DNA from 4 places in the Candidatus Sororendozoicomonas aggregata genome. Region 3 is predicted to be linked to each of the others. Evidence: predicted binding sites of a transcription regulator. Region 3 holds the regulator's gene; each other region holds the start of a gene.
The links. Region 3 encodes PhoB, which activates phosphate uptake and scavenging genes when phosphate is short. Its sites were predicted from a motif close to TGTCATANNNNTGTCANA; they were not measured.

Region 1: V4C51_RS02600 (ABC transporter permease subunit) is a predicted target of PhoB. The motif match lies at 2,293-2,310, and genes of this name have one in related genera.
Region 2: pstS (phosphate ABC transporter substrate-binding protein PstS) is a predicted target of PhoB. The motif match lies at 1,934-1,951, and genes of this name have one in related genera.
Region 4: V4C51_RS12200 (glycerophosphodiester phosphodiesterase) is a predicted target of PhoB. The motif match lies at 1,115-1,132, and genes of this name have one in related genera.

What each region holds. Positions count from the first base shown of each region.
Region 1 is NZ_JAVLSP010000007.1:46,387-50,972, reverse strand. It holds gene V4C51_RS02600 (ABC transporter permease subunit) at 1-2,166, opposite strand, end outside; gene V4C51_RS02595 (UDP-glucose--hexose-1-phosphate uridylyltransferase) at 2,429-3,472, opposite strand; gene yihA (ribosome biogenesis GTP-binding protein YihA/YsxC) at 3,588-4,226, opposite strand; gene V4C51_RS02585 (c-type cytochrome) at 4,454-4,586, shown strand, end outside.
Region 2 is NZ_JAVLSP010000073.1:11,330-15,915, forward strand. It holds gene pstC (phosphate ABC transporter permease subunit PstC) at 1-679, opposite strand, end outside; gene pstS (phosphate ABC transporter substrate-binding protein PstS) at 810-1,835, opposite strand; gene V4C51_RS13105 (hypothetical protein) at 2,474-2,956, shown strand; gene tilS (tRNA lysidine(34) synthetase TilS) at 3,157-4,515, opposite strand.
Region 3 is NZ_JAVLSP010000025.1:19,384-23,969, reverse strand. It holds gene V4C51_RS06970 (chorismate--pyruvate lyase family protein) at 1-52, shown strand, start outside; gene ubiA (4-hydroxybenzoate octaprenyltransferase) at 247-1,098, shown strand; gene phoB (phosphate regulon transcriptional regulator PhoB) at 1,383-2,072, shown strand; gene phoR (phosphate regulon sensor histidine kinase PhoR) at 2,085-3,404, shown strand; gene V4C51_RS06950 (GNAT family N-acetyltransferase) at 3,474-3,989, opposite strand; gene V4C51_RS06945 (PhoPQ-activated protein PqaA family protein) at 4,103-4,586, opposite strand, start outside.
Region 4 is NZ_JAVLSP010000064.1:23-4,608, forward strand. It holds partial or broken gene V4C51_RS12195 (C2H2-type zinc finger protein) at 1-745, shown strand, start outside; gene V4C51_RS12200 (glycerophosphodiester phosphodiesterase) at 1,195-2,223, shown strand; gene V4C51_RS12205 (C2H2-type zinc finger protein) at 2,591-3,616, shown strand; gene V4C51_RS12210 (hypothetical protein) at 4,009-4,586, shown strand, end outside.

The sequences.
Region 1 (4,586 bases), on a different contig from region 3:
GTAATGACTACTGCCCACGGCGGCTTCAGGTATTTCTATTGCGATATTTGCTGCCATTGCGCGCATTCCATCAAACATACTGGCGTCCATAATCGGCGTATTGCCAGCGGCTATCAGTACAATCATTGTTTCACCAATGGCTCTGCCAAACCCAATCATAACACCGGAAAAAATGCCTGGGCTGGCTGTCAGTAATACAACGCGTGTCAGTGTCTGCCAGGGGGTTGCCCCCAGCGCCAGGGAGCCATCACTCAGGTTTTTGGGTACACTGAAAATAGCATCATCAGCAATGGAGAAAATGGTGGGTATGACTGCAAACCCCATGGCGATGCCAACCACCAGTGCATTGCGTTGTTCATAGGGAATGCCGAGGGTGTGGGTTAGCCATTGTTTCAGATCACCCTCAAACAGCCAGTTTTCAATAACACCGCCACATTTAATAGCAACCAGGCTCACTACTAGCACTACGGGTATTAAGATCAGGACATGCCATCCGTCAGGTGTTCTGGCGTGTCGTTGTTTTAAAAAACTGTCCCACATAAAAGCAAATAAAATAATACCCAGCGGGACAAACAGCAGTAAGGAAAGGAAGCTAGCGAGGTGCTTTTCCATCAAGGGGGCCAGCCAGATACCGGCTAGAAAGCCCAGAATAACGGTGGGCAAGGCTTCCATTAATTCAATGGTAGGCTTGACTTTTCGCCGAAAGCCAGGGGGCATAAAGTAGGCCGTATATATTGCCGAGCCAATAGCCAGGGGGATAGCAAACAATAGGGTATACAGCGCAGCCTTAAAAGTGCCCAAGGCCAGGGGTGTTAAACTAAATTTGGGTTCAAAATCAGTATTTGCAGCAGACGACTGCCATACGTATTCAGGCTCAGGATACAGTTCATACCATACTTTTTGCCAAAGGGCAGGCAAAGCTGCTTCAGGGTATGGGTTAGTTAATTGATAGAGGGAGACTTCATTGTCTGTACCCAAGAGTATGGTACTGTCATCAGGGGAGAGAGCAAGTTGCTCTATAGGTTTCTCAGCCAGTTTTTGGTTGAGCAGGCTATGGGGTGACGTTGTGTAAAATACCCCCAGCGTCCCTTGGGAGTCCGCGGCAATAAACCCCTTACTGTTTTGTTCAGGCACAATGTGGGTAATGGGGTGAGTGCCCAGTACAAACTGCCTTACCTTTGTGAAAGTGCGATCTTGCTGTTTTCTGACTAGAAACCATTGTGACAGTGTGCCACTTTCATTGCCTGCAATAAGTGATACTCCGCCAAGTAGCAGGGCTATCTGAGTAATCTTCTTATTATTTTCACTGAGTCTTACGGTTGAGTGGCGTTTTGGTTGGTTGATGTCGGCAATATCAAAGAGCGTCAGCTGGTTATTGTTGCTGAGGCTGTAGAGCCATTGCTGATCAGTGCTAATCAGTAGTTTCCTTATGGAACCGGAAACTGAACTCAGAGGCAGGGTAACCTTCCCTTGAGAGAAGGTAACATTGCTGGTTTGGTTATTTTTTTTGTGGTTTATATGCAAGAGGTGGACACCCTCGGAAGTGGCAGATGCTAAAACGAGTTGTCGGGAATTAGCCCTAATAGCCAGTGTTTTCAGAGGTGCTCCTGAGGCAGGAAGAAAAGGTTTTTTTCCGTACGGGTATTGAATCGCTGGTATTGTAACTTGTCTGTTTTTTTGCCCTCGGTCACTGAATTGAATCTTGAAAACCAGAGCTCTACCGTCAGAAAGAGCGGCAGCAAACAACCCGTTCTCGGTGTTCTCGCGGGTGATGGAGGTGATGGTTATTGTGTTGGGCAGCGCTAACTGCAGTGACTGTGAGGCTGGATGTCTGGTAGGCATCGCATCAAAAGATACCTTACCATAGGCGTCTATGCGAAAAACCAGGTTGGTTTTTGTATTCACGCCAGAATAAAGAATAGGAGTCACCTGAAAGGGCGTAGAGTAATGCGCTTGTTGATGAACGCTTGCCCTTTGGAATAATGGCATAACTTCATGCAGCAAATAAAAGAAAATCAGTAACGTTGCTGCTATGACACTCAAGCCGCCAGCTGCAACCCCCCACTTTACTGTCAGGTCTTTAGCCCGGCGAAATAGCGGATACCATGCTGGCGTGCGCACAGGTGGCGGCTTTGACGTGCTTTTATGCAGAGGCTTTAAATACATGGCGTGTAATAGCTGTCTTCTCTGCCAGCGCTCTTTTTTGAAGTCACTGTTATGACCTGCATGACTGAGCGTGAAAGTAGGTGCTTGGGTGAAAAATGGAACGGGGTTGTCACTCTAGGCAAAAAATATGACAAAAGGGTTACATTTCAGAGATTTCTCACAACAGTCATGATAACTGAATAGCCGTGGTCTTTTTCAGGAACTGTTCTGAAATAATAACCTCTTTTTCAGGTTCCTAATGTCAATAGAACCTGACATGTCATCAGGCGCTGAGGGAGTGGGTATCGCTAAGGTCGCGTAAATGCTCTGCTGCCTTCTCGGGAGTCAGGCCCCTTTGGGTTTCAGCCAGCATCTCAAAGCCCGTTGTAAACTTACAGACCGATGTGTAGTTCAGCAGCGGTGGATAAAAGTGAGCATGGAGTTGCCAGTGTGAGTCAGTACTCCTTCCATAAGGTGCACCGTGCCAGCCCATTGAGTAAGGGAATGGGGCTTCAAACAGGTTGTCGTATTTGGTGGTTAGCTGTTTAAGAGTAATGGCCAGTGACTGGCGTTCTTTGCGTTTTAGTTCTGGTAACCTCAGAACAGGACGTTTGGGTAACAGCATTGTTTCAAATGGCCAGGCTGCCCAGTGAGGCACCACCGCTAGCCAGTGATCATTCTCGGTTACGATACGCTCACCGGATTGTAATTCCCGCCTGGCGTACTCAATTAACATAGTGGTGTTGTGTGTGGACTGCCATTGTTTTTGCTGACTGTCTTCTGTTTGTACTTCGCTGGGTAAAAAATCTGTGGCCCAGACCTGACCGTGGGGGTGTCGGGTTGAGCAGCCTCTGGCTGACGCTTTATTTTCGAACACTTGAACCCACTGGTAATCTTTTCCTAATAAAACGGTTTGCTCTATCCAGGTATCCACCACGCGTTGAATTTCAATGGGGGTGAGTGTAGACAAGGTTTTATGGTGCTCTGGCGAATAGCAAATCACGCGAGCCGTCCCTCGGGCAGGAGCGATCAGGAAAAGGTTATCTTTATCGCCGGGTACAGGCGTGTTATCGAGCAAGGCAGGAAAGTCATCAGGAAATACCTGTGTATCGGTATAGTCAGGATTTTTGTTGCCGTCCATGCGCGTATTGCCGGGACATAGGTGGCACGAATGGTCATAGGGGGTTCCAGGTTTGGCGTGGATCTTTTCTACCTTTCCTTGCCAGGGGGGCTTTGCGCATTGAGGTGATACCAGTACCCAGCGGCCAGTGAGGGGATTGTAGCGGCGGTGTGGGTGATCTTTTGGATTAACGTTTGAATAATGCATGCCGGACTCCTGAGGATCTGAGTAACGGAGGTTACGATAAACTGTTTAGACCAGGGGTTACTGCCAGACAAGAAAGTGACCGGAATAATGCTGTTCCATCAGGGAGGGGAGAAGATTACTCTTCACCCGCTAAAGGGTCTTCGTCTTCGTATAGGAGCCACTGATCCAACTTACTTCCCAGTTCATCAACACCGGTTTTCTTGAAGGCTGAAAACAGTTGAATAGTCAGTAGAGGAAAGTCCCGAAATTCATTATGATATTTATTCAATACCTGCCTGGCTGCCCCTTGCTTGAGTTTATCAGATTTGGTCAGCAGGACGTGCAATGGCAGTTGGGAGTCAATGCTCCATTGCAGCATCATCTGGTCGAACGCTTTCATGGGGTGGCGAATATCCATCAGCAGTACCAGTCCAACCAGTGATTCCCGGTGAGTCAGGTAGTGATTAAGGTGGCGTTGCCATTCGTTTTTCATGGCTTCAGGCACTTTGGCATAACCATAGCCAGGCAGGTCTACCAGATGAACGCCCTGTTCAATGGTAAAGTAGTTAATGAGCTGGGTACGCCCGGGTGTTTTACTGGTGCGTGCCAGCTTACTGGAGCCTGTTAATGCATTGAGAGCGCTGGATTTTCCGGCATTGGAGCGCCCGGCAAAAGCCACTTCCCGGCCATTGTCCGGTGGGCATTGGCTGAGTTTTGCCGCACTTTTAAGAAACTGTGCCTTTCGGTAATTCAAAGAAGATTTGGGGTCGGTCATTTACGGATCGCTTTGCATGAGGCTTCAAAAGTAGAGGACAATAGAATAGTAATAGCCCTCTAGTATATACTGTGGCTGGTTTAGGGGGTATGCGTAAATGAGCTACTTGCTGACTTGGGGTGGGTACTCACTCTAACAGCTACTGGACAGCAGTGGTTTAGTAAAGTGTTATGAAAAACAAGTGCCATATGTGGCATATGTCTTAGTTGGGGCAGTTAATGAGGCTAATGAATAAAGCGGTTCTGTGTCTGATTGTATCCCTGGGGGCTTCAGGCTTGGCTTTTGCCAAGGGGGATGCGGCCGCAGGTAAAGTAAAGGCAGCGACGTGCGCGGCATGTCATGGTTCGACGGGCATCAGTA
Region 2 (4,586 bases), on a different contig from region 3:
GCCCCAAAATACCTGCGCCGACGGCTGCATTTTTAATACTGGGCAACAATACCCGTTTAATCACTTCATAGGGTGTGGCTCCCACACCGTAAGCGGCTTCGCGCACCACGTTGGGGATGGTCTTTAAGGCATCCCGTGTTAACGCAGTGATAATAGGTAGAATCATAAAGGCCAGAATAATGCCAGCAGTCAGTAGTCCAATACCAATGGGTGGGCCGTCAAACCAGGGGCCGATCAGAGGAAGATCCACCAGATTTTCCAGAGCCCAGAACTGAAAACCTTGTGAAAACCAGGGCGCAAAAACAAACAGTCCCCACATGCCGTATATAATACTGGGTACAGCAGCCAGTAACTCTATGGCCATACCCACTGGGCGGCTGATCCACCGTGGTGCCAGTTCCGCCAGAAAAATTGCTGTCCCGAGTCCAACAGGAATGGCAATCATAATGGCAACCAGGGATGATACTAGCGTTCCATAAATGGCTGAGGCTGCACCAAACTGGCTATTAACAGGGTCCCAGACATTACTGAAAATAAAACCCGGGCCAAACTCAACCAGCGCTTGCCAACCGCCATCTATCAGCGACAAAATAATGCCGATCAACACCAGAAATATGAGTATGGCGCTGGACAAACTCAGCTTGTGAAAAATTGAGTCGCCATTAACAGCGCGAGGCATCGTTAGTGCAATCATAATTATGAGAACAACAGCGAACCGAAACGCTTCGATTCACTGTCTTAAGTGCTTCTCCGATCAATATCTCGAAGGCATAAGCCGCATCACTGCCACTTACGCCTGCCCAATGTCGTTATTTAATGAAGGTTTTACCGTTGGTGGTCAGGGCCTCTTTCCAGAGATTTTTTACCAGATTCACCACACTATCAGGCATGGGGATGTAATCCAGATCCTGGGCATACTGATCACCATGCTCGTAACTCCACTTAAAGAAGTCGACAATTTGCTGGGCTTTTTTCGGATCAGCCTGTTCCTTGTGCATCAGGATAAACGTCGCGGCTGTCATCGGCCAGGAGTCAGCACCAGGCTGGTTGTTCAGCAAGAGCCGGAAGCCTGGCGCATTCGCCCAGTCAGCATTCGCCGCAGCTGCCTGAAAAGTTTCTATGGAAGGCTGCAGGAACTTGCCTTCAGCACTGGCCATCTGTGTGTGGGTAAGCCCGTTTTGCTTGGCAAAGGCATACTCCACGTAGCCAATGGAGTGAGGGGTCCGGTTGACAAAGTTAGCTACACCCGCATTACCACTACCACCGATAGTGGTGGCCTTTTCCGGCCAGGCAATATCGGTATTTCTACCAACATTTTTTTTCCATTCAGGGCTAACCTGACTCAGGTAATCGGTAAAGTTGTACGTGGTGCCAGAGCCATCAGAGCGGTGAATGACATAAATGGACTGATCTGGCAAATCAAGGTCTGGATTCAACGCTACCAGCTGTGGGTCATTCCATTTTTTAATGTTACCCAGGTAAATATCTGCCAGTGTCTTGCCATTAAGTTTCATGGCACCTGGCTTAACACCCGGTATATTGACCACAGGAACAATGGCACCCATCACGACAGGAAACTGAATCATACCTTCTTTGTTCAGCTCTTCCTGCTCCAATGGTGCGTCACTGGCACCAAAATCCACTGTTTTCGCGGTAATCTGGCGAATACCCCCACCAGAACCAATGGCCTGATAATTAACGCGAATACCCGTTTCTTCCTGGTACTTCTCGGCCCACTTGGAATAAATGGGGTGAGGAAAGCTCGCCCCCGCCCCATGAATGGTATCATCCTCAGCGCTGGCCGAAAAAGACGCTGCCATAACAAGTGAGCTCATCAAAATAGACTTCAGTAATTTCAAGCTATGTCTCCCCCAGAAAAGCTGAGATATCGTGCAATTCAAATAGTGTGATGACAATGAGAATAGGCAGATAATATTGCAGTAATATTACAGCGATATTGGGGTTTTATTACAGAAACCACTATAAATGGTTTTCATCTATAACCTCAGTAATGGAATAGCGTCTCAAACGTTATATTCATCGTCTTTTTAACTACCGCAGGCGCTGACAAGCTGAACGCCAACCCTGCGTTGCGACGCCTGTCAATAACAGACTTTACTCACCTTTTCGCCTGTTCTAGGAGCCTGACCGAGAATAGCGCCCGTAGCGAGGATTACGAGAAATTTTTAGACCAATTTATCGCAACCGCAGTAGGGTAGTCTATTCTCGGACAGGCTCCTAAGGTCCCGTTTGTCAGCTCATTACAGTAGTTAGAAAAAACTATTGGCATAAGTTGCAAATATCAGAATCATCTACCAAGCTTGAGTCAACTGGCCCACCACTCCAGTGAAACCCCTTCGCAGAAGTGAAACCACCGTAACAGTTGTGGAACCAGTCCTAAAGCCATTTAAAGGTCATACTGTGCGTAGTCTTTTGAGATGGTTTTTCAGAAGTCAAATCTGGAGTCAATACTATGCGACGCATCATTTATTTAATATTCACCACTTTATTATTTTCTATCCCACCTGCCTTCGCCGACTTTACTGTTAAAAATAATTCCGGTCAGAGTGTGCAGATTAAACTCTTTGTTTTTTCTGGCTTTGAAGAGTATCCGCTGGCATTTAACGTCGCCGCTAACAGTCAGCAAACCCTGGGTGCATCTGACGCTTATGCGGTCTCGATTGACACCCAGTTTCAGGGTAAAAAACTTAGCTTTTTTCCATGGAAAGGACCTATCCGCTCCAGAGACGTATTCAAAGACTTTGTCTTAACCATCGATCAAAGTGGGAAAATCTCCCAATGCACTTTCAAGCCTGATCCAAAGTATAACGGCTGTGAGACGATGAAGGCAGGCGGGGCAGGTGGCAGCTGCGATCCAAACGCTAAATATAATCCTTACGAGTCACCGTATCTTTACCCATGTGATTACACACCCGCCGCCCGGGTAAGCAAATAAACTACAAAGCACAGAAGCCAGTCAACAACCCACTGATATTGGACTTGTGTTGATCGACCAATGGTTCCTTCAGGAAGTCAGAAAGGCCATTGGCCATTGGTGTAACAGTGAACGTGTGCTGCTCTTAACCCCACGAGTAACCCCACGAGCCAATCTCATTGTTTTATCCGGAAAAAACACCACAAGGATCTACCGGTTAGTCAATACACATCCCAAACCACTTCATGACCTGCTCCTTCTTTTGCTTGAAAGCCTTCACAGACCCACACGCCTGGCGCGCAGATCATAGAGTCGCCCCGAAACACAAAAGGAATACGCTGTCGCAACCAAGGAGGCACCTGGTATTCCTGTAACCACCGCTTAACGGTTTTTCGCCCCTTACGACCGGCAACGGCAAGCTTCATAGCTGGATCAATAGCCATACGGTTTTTAATACACAGCGGCCCTGCTGGCAGGGCAACAGCTTGCCTGGTGCTGGTCATCAGCGCCTTTACACCTAAGCGCCCAAAGGTATCATCCAAAAGCACAAGCTCTTTCCGCCAGTCCCAGGAAACCTCTTTACATTGCTCAACAGGCGGATGTGGCTGAGCAGCCACCAGCATTCCCCGATAACGCCGAACCTCACACCCTGCCCAACACATTAACGGACTTGCCTCTTCTTTCGCCACTATTAATTCATCAAAGACACGCCCGAGCATTTCACGCCCCGGAATCGGGAGGGTTTGCTGCTTTAACCAATGGCGAATCACCTGCTGCCGAAGGGCAGCCTTCATGGTTTGTAGTTGAGATATGACTAATAACGGCTTATACCCCAGTAACCATTGAGGTTTTGTTATAGTTGCCATAGCCACCTGTTCCGCGATCATCCCATCGCGTTGCTGTTTCACTGCCTGGCATTCATCAGCCAGTGATGCCAACCGTGATGCCACTGCAGGCCAACGCTGGTCTATCTCAGGCAGCAGGGAGTGGCGAATATAATTACGGGAAAAATGCTGATTGCCATTAGACGCATCCTCAATATGCGTTAACTGGTGCTTTCGCACGTAGTCAACAATGGCAGACCGACTTACTGACAGCAGTGGACGCAACAACATGCCTTGCCCTAAAGGGCGGTTGGCTGGAATGCCTGATAAACCATCAATGCCAGTCCCCCTGAACAGACGAAACAAGAGGGTTTCTGCCTGGTCATCCTGATGATGCCCCTGCAACAGACAATCCCTTGTTCCTAACGCCTGCTCAAATACCCGATAACGCGCTGAACGAGCAGATTTCTCCAGCCCTGTACCGGTGCCAGTGGCAACCGAGACCCTGGTTATCTGGCAGGGTACAGACCACTGCTCACAGAGCGATTGGCAATGTTCTGCCCACTGATCTGCCTGATCAACCAGCCCATGGTGCACGTGTATCCCACGGAGATCTCTGAAGTGCCCTTGATTCCTGAGAGTTACCATGCAATGCAGAAGAACCGTTGAGTCAATACCACCACTGAATGCCACCACATAACGATGGTTTTTAACAGGGAAAAGAGCGTCTAAAACCATCTCGGGCAGGGATGTCATAACAGGCGGTCACTCAATAATCCGATCAATAAAAAAGGCGAACGTTTCGCCTTTTTATCGTAAACCGGGAC
Region 3 (4,586 bases):
GTGTGTGTGTGAGGTTTTTCTAACTGAGCCGGTAAAATCCTTCACCCCTTAACATAGGAGCCTGTCGGACTTCAGACAATTTCGGCCTGAAATCCAGAAAGCGCGGCCAGAATTTCCGATCAATTTGCTTAAATAGGTCAACTATTCGCGCAAATTGATCGAAAATTCTGACTCGCCCTACTGAATTTTATGCTCGAAAGCATAAGTCCGACAGGCTCCATAGTGCTTATAACCAGGATGAGTCGATTGAATACAACTGTTCTCAAGGATTTTATAGCCCTGACCCGCTTGGACAGGCCCATTGGCATTTACCTGCTATTGTGGCCTACCTTATGGTCTCTGTGGCTTTCTGCCGGGGGCGTGCCCCACCTTCACAACCTTGTGGTATTTGTTTCAGGCGTGATTTTAATGCGCTGTGCAGGATGTGTCATTAATGATTATGCTGACCGTCATGTGGATGGCTTTGTGAAACGAACCGCGGACAGGCCACTGGCAACCGGGCGTATTTCTGAAAAACAGGCACTGGCGTACTTTGCCGCTCTGGTGTTTCCGGCTTTTTTGCTGGTACTGACCACCAATCCGCTCACTATTGGCTTATCATTGATCGGCCTGTTGTTAGCGACTATCTACCCTTTTGCAAAGCGTTATACTCATTTACCGCAGGTGGTGCTTGGCGCGGCGTTTGGTTGGTCCGTTCCCATGGCCTACGCCGCTGAAAGTGGTTCTTTAGTTATGGAAACCTGGCTCCTGTTTGTGGCCAACCTGTTATGGACAGTGGCCTATGATACGCAGTACGCAATGGTCGATCGTGATGATGACGTCAGCATTGGCATTAAATCGACAGCGATTTTACTGGGCAAATGGGATACTCGTGTCATTGCTCTATTGCAGGGAATGTTTTTACTGGTACTGATTGTACTGGGGGTTAAACTGACGTTAGGGCTATTCTATTATCTGGCACTGGTTGCAGCCTCCGCCCTTTTTTTTTACCAACAAAGCATCACGGCCCGGCGCGAACGGGACGCCTGTTTCAAGGCGTTTTTAAATAATCATTGGATTGGGGCTATTATCTTTCTTGGAATAGTCCTGGGCGTATGATGTTAAATAGAATTATAGTTTAATCTTTTTGTAACATTTCAAGGCTGTAATAATATCGCAGGCTCTCGACGGACTCAGTAACTCAGAAGCAGTCTTAAAAGTCATGCTACTATTGCGGTCTGCATTAGATGGGTCTGAAAAGCGACCAGGCAAAAGACAAAACAGCTCATGAGGCCGCACCGTAACCTGAATAAAATAATGGGAGATGCGGTAGCAGAGGGCAAACAATAAGACCGCTTATGACACACCCTCTAACTTAAACCAATGGCTAACAGGCAAACGATATGTCAGCAAAAACCATCCTCGTTGTTGATGACGAATCAGCTATCCGTGAAATGGTGTGTCTCACCCTGAAGATGGCTGGCTTTGAGTGCATTGAAGCCGCTGATGCGAGTGAAGCCCATGCTAAAGTGGTTGACCAGAAACCTGATTTGATTTTACTGGATTGGATGATGCCTAATATCTCAGGTATCGAGTTTGCGCGACGCTTAAAGCGGGATGAAATGACGGCGGAAATTCCCATTGTCATGTTGACCGCCAAGGGAGAGGAGGATCATAAAATCAGGGGGCTTGAAACCGGGGCTGATGATTATATTACCAAACCCTTTTCACCCCGTGAGTTGGTTGCGCGCTTAAAAGCCGTACTGCGCAGGGCACTGAGTAATAGTGACCAGTCAGCAATTGTTATCCAGGGACTGGAACTTGACCCTGTCAGCCATCGTGTTTCTGTTAATGGCGCGCCTGCCGAGATAGGCCCTACTGAATACCGCCTGCTGCAATTTTTCCTGACTCACCAGGAAAGAGCCTATTCAAGAAGTCAGTTGCTTGACCAGGTATGGGGGGGCAACGTGTATGTTGAGGAACGCACTGTTGACGTTCATATCCGCCGTCTCAGAAAAGCCCTGGGAAAAGACTACGAAGGCTTTGTTCAAACGGTCAGAGGAACAGGGTACCGGTTTTCAACGAAAGTCTAAGAGTTGTCTGACGTGTCAATCTACCCTGCATCAACGTTATTTATTCGTGTTTTCATGGGGCTGATCGCTGGTTTTAGCCTGGGTTATTGTTTTGGTCAGGGTTTGCTTGGCGTCACAGGCGCGCTGGCATTGATGTTGGTCTGGTCCCTGGCGCGCATAGTCCATCTGCTAAGGTGGCTTGAACAAGCGGCCATAAAAGAGCTTGACCCTCCTGAAAGTCATGGCCTTTGGGGGGCTATTTTTGATGGTATTTACCGCGTACAAAAATACCGCAGAAGCTCCCGGGATCGGTTAAAGGAAGTGGTTGAACGCATCCAGGAATCCACTGCCGCACTGGATGACGGGATCGTCATGCTGGATCGTTTTGGCAACCTGGAGTGGTGGAATCGGGCCGCTGAAGATTTTTTAGCGCTGAAATCACCGGATGATCAAGGACAGCTTATCACTAACCTGGTGCGCGACCCCTTGTTTACTGAGCACATTAATAAACACGCTCATAAAGAAGCGATTGAAATCACCTCTCCGGGAAAAGGCGACAGGGATCTTCAGGTTAATACCACCCTGTACGGTGCTGGTAACCGGCTGTTGCTTATTCGGGATATCACCCGATTAAACCAACTGGAAATTATGAGAAAGGACTTTGTCGCCAATGTTTCTCATGAGTTGCGTACACCACTGACAGTCATTGCAGGTTACCTGGAAACATTGATTGATGCGTCAGAAGAGCAAGCCGATGTCCCTCCCATGTGGAGAAAAGCGCTCCTTCGCATGGACGAACAGTCACAACGTATGCAAAACCTGGTTGCTGACCTTTTATTGTTATCACGGCTTGAATCCGTTGCTAATGACCATCCAGAGCCTGTTGACTTGAAATCACTACTGGAAAAAATAGTCACTGACACGCAGTCATTAAGTGGTGAGCATCAGCACCAGATCTCATTAGATTGTGAGTCCGGTGTATGTATAGAAGGTAATAAAAACGAGCTACGAAGCGCTTTATCCAATCTGGCCTTTAATGCTGTGAGGTATACCCCGGCAGGTGGGCGTATTCAAATCAGGTTCAAGAAGACCAAGCAGGGAGGAAAAGTGGTTGTTGAAGATGACGGTGTGGGTATTGAGCCTGTCCATATCCCCCGCTTGACTGAGCGTTTTTATCGCATTGATAAAGGGCGAAGTCTGTGTACCGGGGGGACCGGGCTTGGCCTGGCTATTGTTAAGCATGTATTGCTAAGGCATGACGCAACGCTGAGTATTAAAAGTTTTCCAGGTAAAGGGAGCCGGTTTACCTGCCACTTTCCCAGCAGCAGAATAAAGTTGCTAAGCACCTTGTGAACGACTATCGTCCAATATTATGAGTCTTAAATACTACTGTGAGATTGGTAATAGGGTGAAACCGGGCGGCTACCTGAGTGTTCCCGGTGACGAATCTTTGGAAAGGCTGTATCTGGCAATAGTAAAGCTGCTCCAGCCTTCAATACGGTCTAATGTCATGCCCACCTGTTTCATAATACCTTGGGTAACCAGGTTATCGGGGCTGGTAAAAGAAATGATCTTATCAAATCCCAGGGTTTCAAAACCCACTTTAGCCAACGCTTCAATGGCTTCAATGACCAGCCCTTTGCCTCGAAAATCCGGCAGAAAGCGCCAACTGATTTCCACATCGTGGTGATAGGGAGCAAAACCACAATAGCCAATAAATTCATTGGTTTCTTTATAAACCACAGCCCACCTTGACCACCCATGAGCATCCTGCTCCAGCTGATATCGCCATAAATCTGTTTCAGCACGACTATCAGGCCCCTGCTCACTGTAACGTGTTGACTCAATCGAATCCCCCAAAAGTTCTGCGTAATCAGGGAGGTCAGATTCCTGCCAGGTGCGTATGATTAAGTGAGGCGTTTCCGCCACAATTCGCATAATATTGACTCGTTAATTACTGTTATCAACACTTGTTCGACATTTACGCTATCAAATAGTTCGCCGCAATACCAATAAAAGCCGTTCCTGCATATCGCGCTGTTCAATAAAAGCTATTTTTTTTCCTGTTTGGTTTTTGGTGACGGATGATTCGGATAGGCATCAGGCGTTACAAACACTCGCGTAGTGAAGACTAAATCATCATAAGGTGGATTATTGAATGTCATTTCCACAAAGGATGCCTGCCACCCCTTTTTAGGCGTGGACAGCGTTACATTAGCAGTCCAGGTTGTCTTGCCAGTGAATAACACCGAACTGGCCCTGAAAGGAGAAACGCCCACATTATCATCGACTTTTCTGAAGTCCCTTGATACAGGGTTTACCGCCTGCCAAAGCTGAGCTGCTTTAGGCTTTATGGAGCTTTCAACAACCAGCTTGCCCTTGGCGTATTGCCATTGGATGTCAGGTAAAGGATTCCCGTCAATAAAGGCACCATAAAAGGACTCTACTATGCTATTGGTCTGTGGGCCGTTATTCCAGAAAATGTAATGGTTCTGGTTAGGTAGTGCCCGCATCCACTTTCTGCCAGGCAAATCC
Region 4 (4,586 bases), on a different contig from region 3:
GCAGTCTATTCTCGGACAGCCTCCTAGAAACACACTTACTGCTAAAAATGGTAATTTCGTGCCTAAAGCGTCTGCTGAGTCTAAAGAATATACCTGCGATATCTGCAATAAAGTCATTAAACGACTTGATAACTATCAAAGGCACTTGCTAACACATGGCGGTGTTGAACCTTCTTTCAGCTGCCCCTTCTGTAAGAGAAAATTTATACGGTTAGACCATTTCACCTCGCACCAGAAATTCCGTCACGGTATTAAACCTTACCAATGTCCCACCTGTGGGGAAGATTTTTGGTATAAGAAATATTTCAACAACCACATGAAAGCGAACAACTGTTTACCTGATAATTCCAGCTCCGTAGAGTCAGGCACAGAGCCGCTATCCGATGGAAGGGTCGCCATCCGAACAACCCATACACTGACAATGGGTTCTAATTTTGCTACCAAGGTATCTTGCATAACAACCCCAACGACCAGTACCACCGTCACTATGCAGCAGCATCCGGGGGCAATCGTTACAACGGTTAAGCGAGAACAATCAGCCACTGCTGCTACGAATGTCAACCCGGGACTTAAAGACCCTGAGGTTGACCCTATGTGGCCGCAGTTCGATGAAGAAAATAATGATAGTTCGACAACATCTATTTTTTATACAGGCCATACAGGCACAGATGGCATAGGTTTTGACCCGGAAAATAACTTTCCCGACAAGCCTTACATACCTGGCATACCTGGCATATCGGATTAATCTGAGGCACCTCTTCTGGACACCTCAGCGTGATAAATAAGCGCGATAAATAGACGACTGATGAATAATAACCACCACAAAAGCATTCACGGAGCAGGCGCTTAAACTGGCTGATTGAAAATCCCCCCTGGAGAGTCCCGGTGCGGTTTTGTCGCATCCAGGTCAACAAGACGGGAGGGAGCATCCTTTGGATACAAATAGACTGCGAGGAAATAGAAATACTTCCAGTCGTGGGCTATTTCCGTTTTTTATACTGGTTTTTTCGAATCACAAAGGTATCGCTTCACACCTCGGAAGCTCAGGCTATAGTGTAATCAGGGCAATAGCGTAATAGCTTTAAAGCTGACTATCAGCGTGCAACAGGGCAATGATGACCTCATCGTGACAACCGAATGCGCACCGATTCCCCAGAACCCATTAAGAGCACCTTTTATAAGAGCGCCTTTTAAATGCTAAAAATAATGACCGCAACTGTTTTTATTGTATGTAGTATCAGTAACGCTGCCGCAGATGTTATAAATATTTATGCCCATAGAGGTTTTAGATCTATTTCGCCAGAAAATACGCTACCTGCTTACACTGCGGCTATGCGTATTGGTGTAGATGTTATTGATATGGATATAAATATGACGAAAGATAAAATTCTGGTTATACGACATGATTTAACATTAAACCCAGATATGACAAAAGATGAAGACGGCAACTGGATAACAGAAAAAACCGCAATAAAAGACCTGACTTTAGCACAAATAAAAAAATATACCGTGGGTCATCTGAAACCAGGCTCTGCAACCGCAAAGATGTACCCTAATCATGTTGGTATGGATAATGTTCATATACCAACACTAGAGGAGGTTATTCACTATGTTAAAGCAAGTGCTGGCAAAAGAATTCGCCTGCAAATAGAAATAAAGACTAATCCATATAAACCCGAAGAAAGCTGGACAGCACAAGAAATGGCTGAAGCGTTAAATAAGCTGTTAGTCAGAACCGGGGTGACTGATAATGTCGAAGTCCAATCTTGTGAATGGCAAGCCCTGGTATATTTACAAAAATTAAACCCTGACATTAAAACAGCCTATCTAACTGACCATACAACAGAACCAATGAATGCCCAGCAGGCAGAGCAGATGAGTGACTACCAGAAATGGACAGCCCCCCTTGACCCTAAAGACTATAACTATAATTACCCTCTGATGGTCAAAACATTAGGCGGGACATTTTGGGAGCCTTTTGAAACAGACTTAACAAAAAAAGACCTGGATGAAGCGCATAAATTAGGCGTCAAAGTGGTAACATGGGCATGGACTGAAAATGAAGGCACAGACTTTAACTATAAAGTTGCCAACAAATTAATTGATTGGCGAGTTGATGGTATTATAACGGATAGACCTGATATTCTCAGAGGTTTGGAAGCAGCAAAAGGACTCGATTTACCCCCTGCCTACCCGGATCTGCCGTATTCTAAAAATAATTAAAAAATTATCAAAAAAGTCGCTTGTTTCTGCTATGCGTCAAGATCATGGGGGCATATTGCACAATCAGCACTGGCAACTAAAGCAAATCTTTTTAAAGCGACTATAATGTTGATTTCTGGATTCAAAGGCGGTTTAACTCATTATGTCTGGCTGCGGGTGAGTCCCTTTTTGATGTTGTGCGCATCGAAAGGTCACAAGGCAGAATTGTGTTTTTAGTGGGAGGCTCCTAGTCAGCATAGTTGGTCGGTTTGAAATCAACGCTTAAATGTTGATGGCAATCGTAAAACTAAAGTACATTTTTCAGAAGAGGAGACAGGGTACCTTAGTGGACAGGCTATTTTTTATTAATAAGCGACCCTGATTATACTTGAGTAAATTTCTTTTATTACTGTTTTTGGTTTGTCAAATAGCTGTTGCTGGTGAAGGTTGTGAAGATAAAATAAGTTTTACTGATTGCAAAATCAGTGGAGGTTACTTGTATTGCAAGCTACAAGGGAGAGTTGAAAGGGTAGATTTAGAAGAGTTTAAAAACTGGCTTGTTAATCAACTGGAAATAAATACAACCTATTCAATTGTTGGCATTGATAATGGAGAAACATCAACTTACTGTGTGCTCGATAGTGAACTGGGAACGGGCAGAGCTGTTGGGGCTGTCCTCAATAGTGGCCTCACGGGTTGCCACGGGGCAAGTGTACTGACAGAAGATGAAAAAGGCCATTTTCAATGTGAGGTGGTTTCGTCAACGTTTAATAATGACGATGAAAGAGAGCCTTCACCTGATGAAAAGCTGTCGCAACAGGAGTCGCAACAAGAAAAGAGCAGTCACTCGAACGTTTTTTGTTTATGTGACCATTGCAACACAACTTTTCTATCCTTAGATGCCTATAATGAACACAACGTCCAATGTAGAAAAAGTAGAAAAAGAAAAAGTCCTGAACCCGGTAAAAAAAAGCGCCATACGTGCGACCAGTGCAAAAAGTCATTCACTACGCAAAGTAATATGAAGGCACACCAAAGAAGAGCCCATAAGGGTCGTCGATATTCCTGCACTGAGCCTGGGTGTAAAAAGCAATTTACTCAGCTTGCTCACCTGGAAAGACACATAAAAAACATCCATTGGGGGATAAAACATACTTGCGATAAGTGTAATAAGTCATTCACTACAGAAGATTATCTGAAAAATCACCAAAAAAACGTCATCCACCAGCCCTCTGAGCAGATAAAATATGCCTGCCCTGAACGTGGGTGTAATGATTTATTCACTACGACCGCAAGCATGAGAAGGCACCAACAACGCGCCCATAATATCTGCATTTTACCAGGGTGTTTTCAGTCATTCAGAACGGCTAGTGAGCTGAAAAGACACCGGGACAGTGTCCATCAGGGGATGTGATACACCCTACTCACTCGTGGTGTAATAAGTCGTCCACTCAAATCGGTAATATGAGAAAACACCAAAAGAAACGCGCCTGTCCACGAGAATAATCGGAATGTCACTCCTGTTGTTATAACAAACAACTGAATGAATACTGCTGGCATGGAAGGGTTTTGCAGACCAATAGCCGAAAAATAGCGTATTTGCAGGGGTTCTTATTGCGTGACGTTACACAAACATTCCATACTCTTTTCATCGTTGGGTATTATTTGTAAGCCCTGGTAACGTTTTTTGTCTCTGATAAATACTTTTGTATAAAAAACCTGATAAAAATTGATGGCATAATGAGAAAAAATGACTACTCTACCTATTCGAGCAAAGCTATGTATAGAAAATGTGGAGTGAAACAAGTGAAACAAATCAACAATACAATGATTATAGTACTGTGTAGTTTTTTATGTTTCTTTACAGAGTGGGCATTATCCGATCCTTCTGTTAAGACGATCAAAATTACCGGGCAAGCTATCGATTCTCAAGCTATATCATCTAACCTGCCATCTATTAGCACTGTGGATTTAAGTGATCTTTCAGGCAAACAGAATGAATGGCTATATTGTACTTTTACTGATCAAGATGACAAAAAAATAAGAGAGATTGAGACAAAACCCTTGCATGAAGACTTTGAAGCGCTATTTTCTGAATTCGCAAAAAATCAATCATTCAGTGATTCATCCTGGTGTACCAGAATGGGTGTCAGCCGAAGCATATATAACCTGTCACAAAAAGAATTTAAAAAGGTTGATATTAATATTGGTCTGAAAGATGAAAAGGGAAGGGCAATAAGTGAAACCGTTTTAAGACCAGTTATTGAGGGTTTTTTAAAAGAGATTATCACAACAAAATTTTACTCAAATGCTTTTGAGCAGGTGAAAAGCATTGCGAAACAGTGTCTCCCTCGGGAAGCGATTCCCGATGAATTAATTCAGTT